DNA from 4 places in the Allobosea sp. 05T422_2 genome. Region 1 is predicted to be linked to each of the others. Evidence: riboswitches for the same ligand, from Rfam matches in the RefSeq annotation. Region 1 holds a riboswitch; each other region holds the start of a gene.
The links. A riboswitch is a leader RNA that binds a small molecule or an ion and turns the genes downstream of it on or off. The one in region 1 is predicted to bind cobalamin.

Region 1 (4,206 bases):
GGGCTTGTAGCTCAGCACCTCCTCCACCAGACCGTGATTGGCCGGGATGGTCTTGGCAATCTCGGCCATGTTGGCGTTGCGCGGGTCCTGCGAGAGCCAGGTGACCGAGGCGATGCGCTCGCGCTGGGCGAGCCGCAGCACCAGTTCGTCCGTGCACATGTTGAGCGAGACGATGCGGGATGGCTTGGCCGGCGTTTCGGCGGCCGTCAGGCCGCCGAAACCGAGCAAGAGGCYAAGCGCCAGAACGGCGCCGCGAGTCATCGCGCGGGCCGCCCAAGGCTTCACAGCGTTACCTTCAGGCCGCCATAGGCGCTCAGACCCGGCACCAGGAAGCCGACGGGGTTCTCGTAGCGCTTGTCCAGCAGGTTATCGATGCGGCCGAAGACACTGAGCCTGTCCGTCGCCTTGTACTCGGCGGCGAGATTGACGATGGCCGCACCCGGCGCCCGCATGCGCGAGATCGAGAAGTCACGGTTTCCGTCGACGCGCTCACCCACATAGATCAGCGTCGCCGAAAGGGTGAGCTTGTCAACCGGGGTCCAGCTCGCCGTCACGCTGGCCTTGTGACGGGGACGGCGCAGCAGTTCCTGCCGGGCGATGTCGTCCTTGGCGATGGTGAAGGTGTAGTCGGCCCGCACCTTGAACTGCGGCGAGATTTCGAGCGCGGTAAAGGCCTCCACCCCCTTGGTCGTGGCCTTGCCGATATTGGCATAGGAGTTCCGCGCCACGTTGGTGACGATCAGGTTCTCGATGTCGTTGTGGAAATAGGTGGCGCCGAACCGGACCTTGTCATCGAGGAGAGGCTGCTCGAAGCCAAGATCCCAGCCGCGGCTTTCTTCCGGCTTCAGGTTGGGATTGCCGAAGAAGTTGAAGGCCGGGCGAGAATCGCTGAAACGCTCGCTCAGGGTCGGGGCCTTGAACCCCGTGCCATAGCTCCCCTTCAGCTTGGTTTCGATTTCCGGCACGATATAGGCTGGCGCGAAGCGGTAGGTCGTGTGGCCGCCAAAGGTCTCGTCATCGTCGTAGCGGATGTTCGAGACCATGAAGAGCCGGTCGCCGAAATTCGACTGGAGTTCGGCAAAGGCGCCCGTATTGCCGTTGGATGCCGTGAGCGCGCGGGTTTCCAGCCGTTCGCGCTCGTATTGCAGACCCATCACCAGGGTCTGCCCCTTCATCAACTCAAGGTCGCCGCGCCAGTCGACCTTGGTGCGCTCGCCGAGATTCTCCGTCGGCAGGCCGAGGATACCAATCGCATTCGGCGTGCGGCCGGTGCGGTCCTGATTGCTGTAGGACAGGCCGAAGCGATTGACGAAGCGCCCACCAAGCGGATCCCAGACGACCTCTCCGCGGGTGAAGGCCTGCTTGTAGTCCTGGCTGCTGCGGAAGCTGCTGGGCGTGCTCGGAAAGCCGGAATCGCCGGTGAAGAGCAGGTAGCCGTCAGTGTAGCGGCCGACCCAGTTCAGCGACAGCGTATCGGACAGCGCGACGCCGAACCGGGCCGAATAGGTCCAATTGTCGTAGGAATTCGGGTTGACGCGGCGCCCCGACGGCACGAGCCCGGGAGGCGTCACCGGGGTCGAATCCGATTTGAAATGGGCGATGCTGAGGGCGTAGTTGAAGCGGTCATCGCCGCCGCTGAGGCCGACCGACTGGTTGAAGGTGCCGTATGAGCCGGCCTCGGCTCGGGCCGTGAGCTTCGGCGGACCCTCGCCACGCTTGGTGGTGATCGAGATGACGCCGCCCAGCGCGTTGGCGCCGTAGAGGCCGCTTTGCGGTCCGCGCAGCACTTCGATGCGCTCGATGTCGTCGGTCAGCATCGAGCCGAAATCGAAGGAGCGGTTCGGGGTCGACGGGTCGTTGGCCTCGATGCCGTCGATCAATACCTTGACGTGGTTGGAGTTGGTGCCGCGGATGAWGACCGAGGTCAGCCCGCCCGGCCCGCCGGTCTGCACGATATTGAGGCCGGGAACGGCGGCGAGCGCCTGCGGCAGGGTCCGGCGCTGCTCGCGCTCGATATCGCCCGCGGTGATGACGGTCACGGAATTGGCGATCTCGCGCGCTGGCGTGGGTCGCGTCGTCGCGCTGACGACGATTTCGTCGAGGGCAATCGATTCGGTGGCTGACTGGGCGGAGGCCTGGCTGGGGGGGAGGGAGCCGGCGGAGACAAGGAGCGGCAGGGTGATGAGCAGCCGGCTGCGCCGGGCAACCTTGGGAGGACGGATCACGATGGAACCTCGGGCGTTGACGTCTGTGGCACGTCACCGCGAACGCGAGGCCCCGTCCGCTGCCCTTAGCCAGCGTGCAGTTCAACAAGCGATCGAAACACCCCGTCCGAACGTGTTCGCGTGTGACCACGGCTGACGGCAGGTCTCCTGGCTCGCGGGTCGGTGCCTTGTCGCCGCCTTCCCAGGTCCGAGGGCCCCAGTGGCGTGTGGCGAAAGGCTCGCCGCTTACAGTTGCGGGGGCAGCCACGGCATTGAATGGCGAACCATCCGCACCGCATTCCCTTTTGATCCCCTAAGGGAACCGTCGCTGGCGAGGTAAGGCCGGAACGGCCGCTGCGTCAATGATCGTTGGTGCGGGTGTCCCCAGGCGAACGCAGGTCGTCATCCCTCAAAATGCGCCAGCTCGGTCCCTCGAGATCGCTGAACTGGCCGGTGCGCATGCACCAGAAGAAGGCCGCCAACCCCAGCAGTCCGAGACCGAGCGCCAGGGGGAACAGGATCACCAGGATATTCATGACGCCACTCCCGTATTCTGCCGCGACAGGCCGCGTCCCGCGCGCAGCGCGTTGAGCGTGACCACCAGTGACGATCCCGACATCGCGACGGCTGCGACGAGCGGCGTCGCGAAGCCCGCGACGGCAATCGGCACCGCGACGGCATTGTACAGCACCGCAAACCAGAGGTTTTCCAGCATGAGGTTGCGCGCCCTGCGGGCGATGCGCAGGCTGTCGGCGACCGGCATCAAGCTGTCGCCGATGAAGACAATGTCGGCCGAGGCCTGCGCCAGGTCGGTCGCGCTGATCGGCGAGATCGAAACATGGGCCTTGGCAAGGGCCGGAGCGTCGTTGAGCCCGTCGCCGATCATCAGCACCTTGCGCCCCTTGGCGCTGAGCCGGTCGAGCGCCTTGAGCTTCTCGTCGGGACGCAGGCCGGCTTCGGCCTCCGTGATACCGAGGGCCGAGGCGACCGGCGCGACAGCTTCGCTTCGGTCGCCGGAGAGAATGCGGATCTCGAGGCCGAGACCGCGTAGCGCGGCGATACAGTCGCGCGTCTCCGGCCGGATCTTCTGATCGACCGCGAAGATGGCGCATTCAGTGCCATGGCGCCAGGCGATCAGGGAGGCTGAGGGATGGCGCGCGGCGACGATGGCGGCTTCCGCCCCGGCCTCGCAATAAGCGACGCTGCCGAGACGGGTCTCGATCCCATCCACAATCGCGCTCAGGCCTGCGCCGTGATTTTCGCTGACATCGCTCGCAGGAGCAGGATGGCCGGCGGCACGGGCGATGGCGCGGGCGAGAGGGTGGCGGCTCGCGGCTGCCAGCCTGCCCGCCGCCTGCAAGGTTGCGGTATCGATCTCAGCGCCATTGACCAGATCGGGGTCCGGCAGGGTGAGGGTGCCGGTCTTGTCGAAGACAGCGACATCGGCTTCGGCCAGGCGCTCCAGCGCATCGCCCTGTTTCAGCATGACCTTGCGCTTGAACAGGGCAGACGCAGCAACGACCTGCACGGCCGGAATCGCCAGCCCCAGCGCGCAGGGGCAGGTGATGATCAGGACGGTGATGGCGATGATCAGTGCTTCGGGCCAGGGCAGGCCGAAGGCCATCCAGCCCAGCAGGGTCGCGAGCGCCGTGGCGTGGACGAGAGGGGCGTAGACCCTTGCCGCCCGATCGGAAAGCTTGACATAGCGGGAGCGGCTTTCGACCGCGCGCGCCATCAGGGCATCGATCTCGTCGAGCAGGGTGCCGCTGGCTGCGGCTTCGACCTTGACGGTCAGGGCCCCGGAGAGGTTCACGGTGCCGGCATAGACCTGCGCGCCGGCCATGACGGCATGCGGCAGGGTTTCACCGGTGACGAGGCTCTGGTCGATTTCGGAGGAGCCGGTCTCGATGATGCCATCGACACTGACGCGCTCGCCCGGCTGGATCAGGACGCGGTCGCCGGGCACGATGGCCGCGATCGGCGTCACCATCGCCTCGCCATT
Region 2 (4,206 bases), on a different contig from region 1:
GGGTGTTTCAGCCGGCGCAGCGAGGCGAGCCTGACGGCGAGCTCGCTTGCGCCGGCCGCGGCCGTCAGCGCCGAAAGGTCGCTGTCGGCGAAGGAGAGCACCAGCACATCCCCTGGCGGCAGGGCGAGATCGACGGCGTCTTCGCCGTCGTCAAGCCTGATCTCGCTTGAGGGGAGGAGGTGCATGGCTCAGCCCGCGAGGGCGGCCTCCACGGACTTGCGATCAAAGCCCTTCAGGCCAATCACCACGAGGCGACCATCCTTGGCTTCGCCGGCCGCCCAGGCGCGGTCGTAATGATGGCTGACCCGACGCCCGACACCCTGGACGACGAGCCGCATCGGCTTACCGGGAATCGCCGAAAAACCCTTCAGGCGCAGCACGCCCTCGGCCTCCGCGGCCCTGGCAACGCGGGCCGCCAGCTCCTCGGGCGATGTCGCCGCGGCGAGAGCGAAATCGAGGCTTTCGAAATCGTCGTGGTCGTGGTCCTCGGCGCTCTCATGGTGAGAGGGGCGTCCAGCGAGATCGGCCTCGGCAGCCGCGTTGAGGCCAATAATCAGGGCGGGCTCGACCTTGCCATGGGCCGTCTCGACGATCTTGATCGCCTTCGGCAGATGCGCGGCGATCTCGGCCTTGACGCGTTCGCGGCCGGCCGCATCGACGAGGTCGCTCTTGTTGAGCAGGATCAGGTCGGCGCAGAGGATCTGGTCCTCGAACACTTCTTCGAGCGGGTTGTCGTGCCCGACCGCGGCATCCTGCGCCGCCTGCGCAGCGAGAGCGGCGGGATCATCCGCGAACTGGCCATCCGCCACGGCCGGACCATCGACCACGGCGATGACACCATCGACCGTGACACGTGACCGAATGGCCGGCCAATTGAACGCGTTGACCAGCGGCTTCGGCAGGGCAAGCCCCGAGGTCTCGATCAGGATGTGTTCCGGCGGGTTCGGCCGGTCGAGCAGCTTTTCCAGCGCTGGCACGAAGTCGTCGGCGACGGTGCAGCAGATGCAGCCATTCGGCAGCTCGACGATGTCCTCCGCGGTGCAGCCGGAAATGCCGCAGCCGTCGATGAAGGAACCGTCGAAGCCGAGATCGCCGAACTCATTGACCAGCACGGCGATGCGCTTGCCCCCTGCATTCTCCAGCAGGTGCCGCACCAGTGTGGTCTTTCCGGCCCCGAGGAAGCCGGTGATGATCGTGCAGGGGATCTTGCCCAGCGAGCGGGCTTGGGGAGCGTTCATGATCTCATCCTTGTTGGCGCGCCGGGAGAGGCGGTACGCGCGCGACCACGCCCTTGCGGAACGAAGCGGGTCTTTCTTTCCAGGGAACGATACCGTTTGCGCTGGCTGCAAAGCTTGCAGCTGCGTCAACGATTTCGGCGATATGGGTGTCTGCGTCGAGATCGCCGATCAGATAGGTCCATTTGCCGTCGGCCGCCAAGGCGACGGTGCAGGGGCGATTGCAGACCGCGAGGCAGTCYACGGGTTCGACCGGAAGCGTCCCGCCGTCGCGCGCGATGCGTTCGCGCAGCGCCTCGGCAAAACCCAGTCCGGGCTGGTCGTAACCCTCCGGCAGGTCCGCCCGCGCGCGCCGGCAGGCGACGCAGACGAAAATGGTGACATCGCCTTCGGGCATAGGCCGGTTCCTTTGCTTCCGGCGCGATCCCGGGGGATCGCGCTCAGCGTCAGGCCTTGGCCGGGGCTGCGGCACGGCGCGTCGCCCAGGGCCAGAGCACGCCGACGGCAAAGCCGGTAGCGAGCCAGAGGGCAGCCTGGAGCGCGAGCGAGAGCGCGGCGAAATGCGCTGCGATTTCGGCCGGGACCTTGCTCTCCGGGGCGGCGGGATGTGGTGCGCCGATCAGATGCGGGACGAGCATGGCAAGCACGGCAAGTGCCCGCAGCCAGCTCGCCTCCGTCCGCAGGAAGACCCAGAGGCCGCCGGCGGTGACGAGCGCGGTGGCGATCCACCAGGTCTGGCGGTGGAGCAGTTCGGCTGACGCGCTGCCGGGCAATTCCGGTGCGAGCCCGGTCGCCGGCACGAGGCCGAAGGCCAGGAAGCCGCAAGCCGCCCAGATCAGTGCGGTCCGTTCAGTGATGGCATCGCCCGCTGCGATCATGCCGCCGAGCAGCAGGGCGGCAAAGCCGATCGCGGTCGCAATGGTGACGATGGTGGTGAAGGCCGTGCGCTGCAAGCCGTCCTGTGGCTTCCACTCGGCGTGGTCGGCTGCGTCGGCGCCGCCATGGGCAAGGACGATCCTGGCATCGCCGGTGAAGCTGGCGTGCTGAAGCTCGGCTGCGCGCAACGCCGTCTCAAAGGTTTCCGCCTTGAGGATCAGCGGCGTGGTGGTGACATGCTGGAGTGCTGCGACCAGGAGCCCAGCAAGAAGCCCGGCCAGAAGACTGACCGTGAGAACACGATTGACCATGTTGCCTTTCCCTCAGTGGCAGGGAAAGGCGAGGGTGTGGCGCGTGTCGTGGGCTGCGTTGTGAACGCTGGTCGAATGGGCGAAGCCGACGGTGAAGATCAGGGCTGCGCCGAGTGCCAGGGCAGCTGCGACAGCCTTGACGCGCTCGGATGCGCTGGCCTGGGTGGTGATCGAAGCCGTATTCGTCGTCATCTCGGTCTCCTTGGCCACCCCGCCGGCAGCCCGCTGGATTGCATCACTCATCGACGGCAGGTCTCCTGGCTCGCGGGTCCGGATCTCTCGCCGCCTTCCCGGGACAATCCCAGTGGCCGATGGCGCGAAACTCGCCGCTTACAGTTGCGGGGGCAGCCGCGGTATCGCACCGCGTTCCCTTTTCACCTCCTTGCAGAGGCACCGTCGGGGATGATCATTAGCCATCTGCACGGTGCTGTGCAATGCAGCGATCGTGATTGCGAGCGCAGTGAAGCGATGTGATCTCTGATGGCCTGTCCCGGCTTGTTTCGCTTCGCTCGCCAGGTCCGTTCCTTAGGCTGATCTTCCCTGGGTTGAGATTTTGGCAGTGGCAGCGATCCTTTCCCCTCTTACCCTCGTTCTGGGCGGCGCCCGCTCCGGCAAGAGCCGCCATGCCGAGGCCCTGATCGAGATGGTGCCGGCGCCCTGGATCTATCTCGCCACGGCGCAGGCCTATGACGATGAGATGCGCGCCCGGATTGCCGAGCACCGCGCCCGCCGGTCGCAGGATTGGATGACCATCGATGCGCCGCTGGCCCTGGCGCAGGCGATCCGCGCGGTTCCCGCGGGGCAACCTGCCCTGGTGGACTGCCTGACGCTCTGGCTGACCAACGTGATACTGGCAGAGCAGGATGTGGCGGCTGCAAGCCGGGAACTGGTCGAGGCCTGCGTTTCGGCACGTGGCCCGGTGGTCCTGGTTTCCAACGAGGTCGGGCTCGGTATCGTGCCCGAGAATGCGCTCGCCCGACGGTTCCGCGACGAGGCGGGGCGGTTGCACCAGATGCTTGCGGCGCGGGCCGACCGGGTGATCTTCATGGTCGCCGGTCTGCCGATGCAGGTGAAATGAGCAGGAGGTTCCGATGACGATCGATGCTGACGAGGCCGCCCGCCACAAGGCCAAGATGGAAAAGCGCAAGGCGGTGCAGGATGCCGAGGTCGCCGCCAAGACGATCGAAAAGGGACTCCTGATCGTCAATACGGGGCCAGGCAAGGGCAAGTCGACCGCCGCCTTCGGATTGATCCTGCGGGCTCTCGGCCATGACTGGCGCGTCGGGGTGGTGCAGTTCATCAAGGGCGCCTGGGCGACAGGTGAACGCAAGGCGCTCGACGCCTTCGGCGATCGCATCGTCTGGCACACGATGGGCGAAGGCTTCACCTGGGAAACGCAGGACAAGGCCCGCGACATCGCTGCCGCCGGGCGCGCCTTCGCCAAGGCCAAGGCGTTGATGGACGATCCGGAGATACGCCTGCTCGTGCTCGACGAACTCAATATCGCGCTGCGCTACGACTATCTGCCGCTGGCGGAGGTGGTCGAGACATTGGCGAGCCGGCGCCCTGATCTGCACATCGTCGTCACCGGCCGCAATGCCAAGCCCGAGTTGATCGCCGTCGCAGACCTCGTCACCGAGATGACGGTGGTCAAGCATCACTTCGCGGCGGGCGTGAAGGCACAGGCCGGGATCGAGTTCTGAGGCCAGGGCATCGACCCGAAACGTGGATCGCAGCTTTCGGGAAAGTCGAAGCAAACACAGAAGGTGAGATCGTCGTTCCCG
Region 3 (4,206 bases), on a different contig from region 1:
ACCGGCCTTCTCCAAATCGATGACCTCGTCGCGGATCGCCAGCGCGATCTGGCGGCAGGAGGCACTGCGCGGGATGTCGTCGCGGACGAAAGACCAGTTCAGGATCGTCACGGGCCCGGTCAGCATGCCCTTCATCGGCCTCACCGTCAGCGACTGCGAATAGGTCCACCAGCCGACCGTCATCGGCTGCGGCCGCGAGACGTCGCCGAACAGGATCGGCGGCCGCACACAGCGCGAGCCGTAGCTCTGGACCCAGCCATGTTTGGTGAAGGCGAAGCCGGCGAGCTGCTCGCCAAAATACTGCACCATGTCGTTGCGCTCGAACTCGCCATGGACGAGCACGTCGAGGCCAATCTCCTCCTGCCAGCGCACCGTGCGCTCCGTCTCCTCACGCAGGAATTGCTCATAGTCGGCATCGCTKATCAGGCCCTTGGCATGAGCCGAGCGGGCCTTGCGGACCTCGGCGGTCTGCGGAAAGGAGCCGATCGTTGTCGTCGGGAAGGCTGGCAGGTTGAAGCGTTCGCGCTGCAATTTCGCTCGGGCTGCGAAGGGGCTCTTGCGGTCCGTCATGCTGGGCGTCACCGCCGCGACACGCGCAGCCACTGCGGCATCGTGGACTTTCGGCGAAGCCTTTCGGGCCGCCGCTGCGGCCGCCGAAGCGTCCAGGGCATCCCTGACGCTGTCGCGGCCACCCGCGAGGGCTTTGCCCAGCACCGAGAGTTCGCCCATCTTCTGTACGGAGAAGGCGAGCCAGCTCTTCAGGTCGGAGTCGAGATCGGTTTCGAGATCGAGATCTATCGGCGTGTGCAGCAGCGAGCAGGAGGGCGCGATCTGGACATGGTCGGTGCCGCGCCTGGCGACCACCGGCTCGAGCCGGCCGAGCAGCGCCGGCAGGTTGGCCCGCCAGATGTTGCGGCCATCGATCATGCCGAGCGACAGCACGAGCCCGCGCGGTGCCTTGGCCAGCACCTCCTCGAGCTGAGCGGGAGCGCGCACGAGGTCGAGATGAAGGCCTGCGACAGGCAGCGTGACCGCCGTGTCGAGATTGTCGCCGAGACCACCGAAATAGGTCGTCAGCATGACCTTCAGCTGCGGCAAGGCATGGGCGATGGTGGCATAGGTCCGGCGCAGGGCGTCGCGGGCGGCCTCGTCGAGATCGAGCACCAGACAAGGCTCGTCGATCTGGACCCATTCGGCACCATTGGCGGAAAGGCGGCGCAGCACATCGATATAGACCGGCAGCAACTCGCCGAGCAGCGAGAGCGGATCGAGGCTGGCGTCCTTGCTCTTGCCGAGTTTCAGATAGGTGACCGGCCCAAGCAGAACGGGGCGGGTGTCGTAGCCGAGTGACTTGGCCTCACGATACTCGTCGACCGCCTTGAGCGAGGACAGTGCGAAGCGCTGTCCGGTCGCGAATTCGGGCACCATGTAGTGGTAGTTGGTGTCGAACCACTTGGTCATTTCCTGCGCCGGGGCGCCGTGGGAATGCTCGTGGTCGTGGTGGGCATGGCCGCAGGAGGTGTGCGGCTCGGTMTCGCTTTGCGCACCTCGCGCCATGGCGAAATAGGTCGCCAGCCCGACCGGACCACCCTTCCAGCCATAGATCTCGGGAATCGCGCCGACCATCACGCTGATGTCCAGCACCTGATCGTAGAACGAAAAGTCGTTCGACGGGATGACGGTGACGCCGCGTGCCTTCTGGCGGGCCCAGTTGGCGGCGCGCAATGCGGCGGCGGTGTCGAGCAGGTCCCTTTCGGTCGACTTGCCCGACCAATAGCTTTCGAGAGCGAGTTTGAGTTCGCGGCGCGGACCAATGCGCGGCGTCCCAAGGGTCGCGACAGGAAGTGAAGATGACATAGGCTTACCCCAGAAGTTGGGAGCAAAGGCCAAAGCGGACGCGTCCAGGATTCCGCCGGCGAAGAGCCTGCGCAATCGCAAAGCGCTCCACCGGGACACCCCGCCCGAGGACGTTCAGTTCGTCGAGGCAGGTCTCCTGGCTCACGGGTCATCGCTGCTGTCCGGCCTTCCCGAGACCTTGCCGGCCTCAGTGACACATCTTGGACAGCGGCTCACCGCTTACAGTTGCGGGGGCAGCGCCGGCCTTGCCCAGGTCAATAGCGACCTCGACGCACCGGCTTCCCTCTTAGCTCCGGGCAAACAGACCCAGAGAACCACGACACCCCAACCTAGGTCCAAATGCTCGCCGCAGTCAATGGGAATATAAAGACATCTTTATGTCTCCATGTCGCTATCTGCGCCGACTGACGCTGCCCCCGACGGCGGGGTGTACCCTGGTCGCGCGCAGGCGATGCGGGGCAAGCAGTTCCCCGCGCAATTGCTAAAGTAGAATAATTAGAATCTATATCTATTATAGATTGCATGTACTTCACTACAAAAGTACATCAGAAAACACTGTGTCAAATTTACAATTGCGAATCCTAGTACCAGCGGACTACATCCACCCGCAAATGGACTGGGGTCTTCCAATGAAGAACAAATCAAAACTATATTTTTCAGCCACTTTCCTTTTTACAATCCTTCAAAGCACGATTTGTTACTCTCAAGCGATCGCAGATGGCGGCAGTGCGTCACCGGCGTTCACGCTCGACCAGATTACGGTCACGGCGACACGCGGTGAAAAGCAGGTTCTCGATGTTCCCGGCGTCGTGAACGTTATCTCACGGCAGGAACTCGACGAGCGCATGACGCGCGACRTGCAGGACCTCGTCCGCTACCAGCCGGGCGTCAGCGTCAACCGCCTCACCAGCGGCACCGACCCGTTCGGCAACCTCGATGGCTTCACGATCCGGGGGGTCGGCGGCAACCGCGTCCAGATGCAGGTCGATGGATCGCGTGTGATCGAGCGCATCACTGATGGCAATCGCAACTTTGTCGAGATGCCCTTCCTGAAGAGCGTCGAGATCGTGCGTGGCCCGGGCTCCGTGCTCTGGGGCGCCGATGCTCTGGGCGGCATCGTCGCCTATCGTACGCTCGATCCCCAGGACCTGCTGAAAGGCAAGGACAAGCCGTATGCCGTACGTCTCGATGCCGGGTATGACAGTTTCGACCGCTCCTTCACCAAGACCGGCATTGCGGCCTTCAGGCTCACCCCTGCCCTCGAGGCCATTGTCGGCCTGAGCCAGAAGACGGCGGAGGAGGCCAAACTCAGCCGTGCCCGGGCCGATGGCGGCCGCTGGGGCTGCCCCGTGCCGAGCCTGCGCTATCTCGGCTGCGACACGCTGAACCCGCTCGACAGCACGGTTTGGAACGCCTTCGGCAAGATCGTCTTCTCGCCGACGACAGACCATACGTTCAAGCTGACCGGAGAGTATTTCGACAACAGCTCAAAGGTAAATCAGCTCTGGGACTACAATGTCTTGGCGTCTGGTCTCCGCAACGGACCCTATATCCGAGATGAAGTGAAGTCACGCCAGCGCATCGCCTTCGAGCATCAATGGGATGTCGGCACGAGCTTCCTCGACTCGATCCGCTGGCAGGCATCGTTCTCGCCACAGAAGCGTGAGGTCACCAATAATCGCTACCAGACGCAGACCAACAACCAGCAGCGTTTCACCCGCGGCTTCCTCGACTATTCCGAACAATTCTCCCAGCTCGACATCCAGGCCAAGTCGAGCTTCGCGCTCGGCTCGAGCTTCCACAGGCTGACCTACGGGTTCCAGGGCGACGTCACCAAGACCGATTATGAGCGTCGCGACGACGTCCGGAACATGTCGACCGGCGTCACCACCACGACGATTGCAGGCGGCTTCAACTTCGCCAACGCGACGACGACGCGCTACGATTTCTATCTGCAGGACGAAATCGAATTGCTAAACGGTCGCTGGACGATCACGCCGGGCGTCCGTTACGCCAATTACAAGATCGACCCGAGCATTGGGCCAGGCTACGTCATCGTGCCGGGCAAGGCTCCGCGCGAGATCGACTCGCATAAGCTGATCCCGCAGGTCGGCACGATCTTCAAGCTCGACGAGACCTATTCACTCTATGCCCGCTACGCCCAGGGCTTCAAGATGCCGACCGCGCAGCAGCTCTATACGTCGCTGCCGATGGGCACCCAGAACCTGATCCCGAACCCGGATCTCAAGCCCGAGAGCGTCACGTCCTACGAAGCCGGCATCCGCGGCCGCTTCGACAATGGCTGGTTCTCGGTCGGCGTCTTCCATGCCGATTACAAGGACTTCATTC
Region 4 (4,206 bases), on a different contig from region 1:
GGGCCCGTCAGGAAGCGCGCGGCGTGGGGTATGACGAGACCGACGAACCCGATCGTGCCGACGATACTGACCATGGTCGCTGTCATGACGGCCGTCGTCACGAACAGCACGATGCGCACGCGGGTCACCGCCACGCCCAACGCGGCCGCGGCATCCGCGCCGAAGGCGAACGCATCGAGCGCCTTCGTATGAAAGATGCAGACAGCGAAGCCCGCGAAGGCCACTGGCGTAGCGAGCCAGACATCGGGCCAGCGCACCCCCCCGAAATTACCGAGAAGCCAGAACATCACGCCGCGGGCCTGTTCGGCACTGGCCAGCGTGGTGACGATCGTCGCGGTCGCCGCATTGAACAGCTGCGATCCGGCGACGCCTGCGAGGATCACGCGGTCGGTCGCGCCACCGGCCCCTGCGGCGAGCAAGGCAACGATGACGAGCGCAGCAATGGCGCCGAGGAAGGCACCGCCAGATATGCTGAGCGCAGCACCGCCGAAGCCCAGGATCATCACCGCGACCGCACCCGTCGAGGCTCCGGCCGAGATACCGAGGATATAGGGCTCTGCGAGCGGATTGCGCAGCAGCGCCTGCAGGATTGCCCCCGAAAGCGCGAGCGCTCCTCCGCAGAGGGCCGCCACCACAGCCCGGCTCAACCGGTAGTCGAAGATGACGCCCTGCTGGATCGCGCTCACGGGGTAGTCGAGATCGAACAACCCGTTGCCCAGGGCCCTGAAGACCGTGGCAAGCGGGATCGACATTTCGCCGATCGTCACGGCGAGCGCGATCGCGAGTATCAGCAGGACGAAGGCGAGGATCGCTACTGCGCCCCTCGCCAACCAGTTGGGCCGAACCACTCCATGGCTCACTTGGTGAGGCCGAAGCTCTTGATGCCGTTGGCCAGCGCCTCGATGCCGTCGATCGTATCAAGCCCGGCCCTGGTCGCGCCGACATCCATGATCACGATCCGCTGCTGCCGACTGGCGTCGAGCTTGCTCGCAACCGCGTCGGTCTTGAGGAAGTCGAGCTTGAGATTGATGTCATCTGCTGGGAAACGCCGGCGATCCATCTTGACCACGACGATGACGGCAGGGTTGGCGGAAGCGACGGTCTCCCAACCGACCAGCGGCCATTCCTCGTTGGTGGTGATGACGTTCCGGGCGCCGAGCTTCGACAGGATATAGGCAGGCACGCCATTCTTGCCGGCCAGGAAGGCGTCGCCCTTGATGTCCTTGCTGGAGAACCAGACCACGACGGGGACATCCTGCGGCTTGATACCGGCCACAGAAGCGACCGCCTTGTCCTCGCGGGCCTTCAATTCGGCGACCAGCGCCTCGGCGCGATCGGAGACGTCGAAGATCTGCCCGAACTCGCGAATATTGCGGTAGACGAGATCCATCGTGAACATCTGCGTGCGGACGCCGTCGCCCGGCCCGGAATTGTCCTTTCCGACGCAGTCGGTGGGCGAGACATAGGTCGGCACCTTCAGCTTCGCAAACTGGTCGCGCTTGCCGACGATGCCGTTGGGGCCGATATGCCATTCGAACATCGCAGTCACGAGGTCGGGTTCCTGGGCGACGACGGCCTCGAAACTCGGATCGTTGTCGGCAAGCCGCTTCACCTTGGCGTTGACCGCCTCATAGGGCTTCGCGACAGGGCTGAACCACACGGCTGTGCCCACGACCTTGTCGCCGAGCCCGAGCGCGTAGAGGATCTCGGTCTGCGTCTGTCCGACCGCCACGACGCGCTTTGGCGCCTGGTTGAACGTTATCGTCTCCCGGCAATTCTCMAGCGTCAGCGGATACTGCGTCGGCGCGGCCAAGGCCGCTCCGGACATCGACATGCCGATGGCTGCGACGAACGAAAGGCAAGAAAGGCGTGCGGCGCTGCGCATTGAAGTCTCCGATAGCGTCGAGCGACGGCATGCGTCGCGAGGCTCGAGGGCCTCGCACGGCCGATCCTGTAATGCAACAATATTACAATTTTGATAGACTGCTCGACGAGTCTGCGTCAAGCGCTCTGCCGCGGCTGCGACCGCGTGGTTCGGCATCATGGACATGGAATTCATCGCTCCCCGAGATGACGAGCCGGGAGCTTGAGCGGATCGGTTCGGGGGTGCGGGTCTACGACCTGCCGCCGACGCAAATCCCCCCGGACACCCCGCCCGAAAGACGCTTCTGCGATCAGGGCAGGTCTCCTGGCTCGCGGGTCAGCGCTGGCTTCGCCCGGCCTTCCCGGCGTGAGAGCGCCAGTGGACGTTGGGAGAAGAGCTCGCCGCTTACAGTTGCGGGGGCAGCCTCGGATTCGGCGCAGGGCGCCTCACCGAATTCCCTCTTAGCTTCGGGCCTGGACCCGAGGAACCTTGATCGCGGCCGACCATAGAGGGGCCCAAGGCGGCGTCAAGCCGCAGGCACCGACCACACCGCCTGCTGATGGAGCCCTGCAGCGAGACGGCTCCATCCTTCTCAGCTCACTCCCAGCTCAGAGCGCCGCCGTTCTGGTATTCGATGACGCGGGTCTCGAAGAAGTTCTTCTCCTTCTTCAGGTCCATCGCCTCGCTCATCCAGGGGAACGGGTTTTCCGTTTCCGCGAAGACCGGCGCGAGGCCGAGCTGCGCGCAACGGCGGTTGGCGATGAAATGCATGTACTGCTCGCAGAGCGCAGCATTCAGGCCGAGGAAGCCGCGCGGCATGGTGTCCCGGCCATAGGCGGCCTCGAGTTCGGCAGCGTCGCGGATCATGCCGCGCAGCTCGTCCTGGAAGGCCTTGGTCCAGAGATGCGGGTTTTCGATCTTGATCTGGTTGATCACGTCGATGCCAAAATTCAGGTGAATGCTCTCGTCGCGCAGGATGTACTGGTACTGCTCGGCGATGCCGACCATCTTGTTGCGTCGGCCGAGCGACAGGATCTGGGCGAAGCCGGTATAGAACCACATGCCCTCGAAGATCACGTAGAAGGCGACGAGGTCGCGCAGGAAGGCCTGATCGGCCTCGGGCGTGCCGGTCTCGAAATCGGGATCGTCGAGATGCTGGGTGTGCTTCAGGGCCCAGGCCGCTTTGTCGGTGATCGAAGGCACCTCGCGATACATGTTGAAGAGTTCGCCCTCGTCGAGGCCGAGACTCTCGACGATGTACTGGAAGGTGTGGGTGTGCACCGCCTCCTCGAAAGCCTGGCGCAGCAGGTACTGCCGGCATTCCGGATTGGTGAGATGACGGTAGATCGCGAGCACGATGTTGTTGGCGACGAGGCTTTCCGAGGCCGCGAAGAAGCCGAGATTGCGCTTGATCGTGCGGCGCTCGTCCTCGGTCAGCCCGTCCTTCGACTTCCACAGAGCGATATCGGCCTGCATCGAGACCTCTGTCGGCATCCAGTGATTGTTGCAGCCGGCGAGGTATTTCTCCCAGGCCCATTTGTACTTGAGCGGCAGGAGCTGGTTCACATCGGCGCGGCAGTTGATCATCCGCTTCTCGTCGACGCTGACGCGGCCGCCGGAGCGATCGATCTCGCCGAGGCCGGTGGCATCKGCAGAGGTTCCGCCGGGCGCGGCCGGATTGAGATCGAGGGCGGTGGCAGGCTTGCTGTCTGACCAGTCGAGCATGATGAATATCCAATCGGGTCTGAATGTCATGGCCGGGTCTGACCCGGCCGTCCGTATCGTTCGCTATCGGGCAGGGCCGGGCATCCATGCGCGCCGCGAAGGCGAGCGTGGATGCCGCCGCCGCCTCACTGGCAGGCTTCGCAGGTCGGATCGTCGATCGAGCAGGCGTTCGGCACGGCCATGCCATTGTCGAGCGGGATGTCGACGAGGATCGGCTTGGACGCGACGGGGACCGTTGCCGACACCGCGTTGAGCTTGCCGTCAGTGCCCTTCAGCGTCGACTTCTCGACATGGGTCGCCGAGAGCGCGCGCAGGTAATAGGTCGTCTTCAGGCCGAGCCGCCAGGCGAGGCGATAGGCCTCGTCGAGCTTCCTGCCGGAAGGCTGCGCCATGTAGAGATTGAGCGACTGGCCCTGGTCGATCCATTTCTGACGGCGTGCGGCGGCGCGGATCAGCCAGCTTGTCTCGATCTCGAAGGAGGTTGCGTAGAGCGCCTTGAGATCGTCGGGGACGCGGTCGATCTGACTGACCTTTCCGTCGTAGTATTTCAGGTCCGAGACCATGACCTCGTCCCAGAGATCGCGCGCCTTGAGATCGCGGACGAGGTCGGCATTCAC

Region 2: linked by a shared signal. The riboswitch ahead of AC1DJT_RS00805 (CbtB domain-containing protein) and the one ahead of AC1DJT_RS21580 (TonB-dependent receptor plug domain-containing protein) in region 1 are both predicted to bind cobalamin.
Region 3: linked by a shared signal. The riboswitch ahead of metE (5-methyltetrahydropteroyltriglutamate--homocysteine S-methyltransferase) and the one ahead of AC1DJT_RS21580 (TonB-dependent receptor plug domain-containing protein) in region 1 are both predicted to bind cobalamin.
Region 4: linked by a shared signal. The riboswitch ahead of AC1DJT_RS17665 (ABC transporter substrate-binding protein) and the one ahead of AC1DJT_RS21580 (TonB-dependent receptor plug domain-containing protein) in region 1 are both predicted to bind cobalamin.

Annotation. Positions count from the first base shown of each region.
Region 1 covers NZ_JBFTLD010000135.1:11,673-15,878, reverse strand. The annotation lists gene AC1DJT_RS21585 (ABC transporter substrate-binding protein) at 1-261, opposite strand, end outside; gene AC1DJT_RS21580 (TonB-dependent receptor plug domain-containing protein) at 282-2,225, opposite strand; cobalamin riboswitch at 2,346-2,546, opposite strand; gene ccoS (cbb3-type cytochrome oxidase assembly protein CcoS) at 2,564-2,740, opposite strand; gene AC1DJT_RS21570 (heavy metal translocating P-type ATPase) at 2,737-4,206, opposite strand, start outside.
Region 2 covers NZ_JBFTLD010000002.1:46,696-50,901, forward strand. The annotation lists gene cobN (cobaltochelatase subunit CobN) at 1-185, opposite strand, end outside; gene cobW (cobalamin biosynthesis protein CobW) at 189-1,238, opposite strand; gene AC1DJT_RS00795 (DUF1636 family protein) at 1,243-1,632, opposite strand; gene AC1DJT_RS00800 (CbtA family protein) at 1,682-2,422, opposite strand; gene AC1DJT_RS00805 (CbtB domain-containing protein) at 2,435-2,665, opposite strand; cobalamin riboswitch at 2,653-2,835, opposite strand; gene cobU (bifunctional adenosylcobinamide kinase/adenosylcobinamide-phosphate guanylyltransferase) at 2,976-3,500, shown strand; gene cobO (cob(I)yrinic acid a,c-diamide adenosyltransferase) at 3,514-4,125, shown strand.
Region 3 covers NZ_JBFTLD010000245.1:4,334-8,539, reverse strand. The annotation lists gene metE (5-methyltetrahydropteroyltriglutamate--homocysteine S-methyltransferase) at 1-1,857, opposite strand, end outside; cobalamin riboswitch at 1,967-2,191, opposite strand; gene AC1DJT_RS29020 (TonB-dependent hemoglobin/transferrin/lactoferrin family receptor) at 2,469-4,206, shown strand, end outside.
Region 4 covers NZ_JBFTLD010000096.1:2,667-6,872, reverse strand. The annotation lists gene AC1DJT_RS17670 (FecCD family ABC transporter permease) at 1-848, opposite strand, end outside; gene AC1DJT_RS17665 (ABC transporter substrate-binding protein) at 857-1,885, opposite strand; cobalamin riboswitch at 2,162-2,371, opposite strand; gene AC1DJT_RS17660 (ribonucleotide-diphosphate reductase subunit beta) at 2,462-3,589, opposite strand; gene AC1DJT_RS17655 (ribonucleoside-diphosphate reductase subunit alpha) at 3,715-4,206, opposite strand, start outside.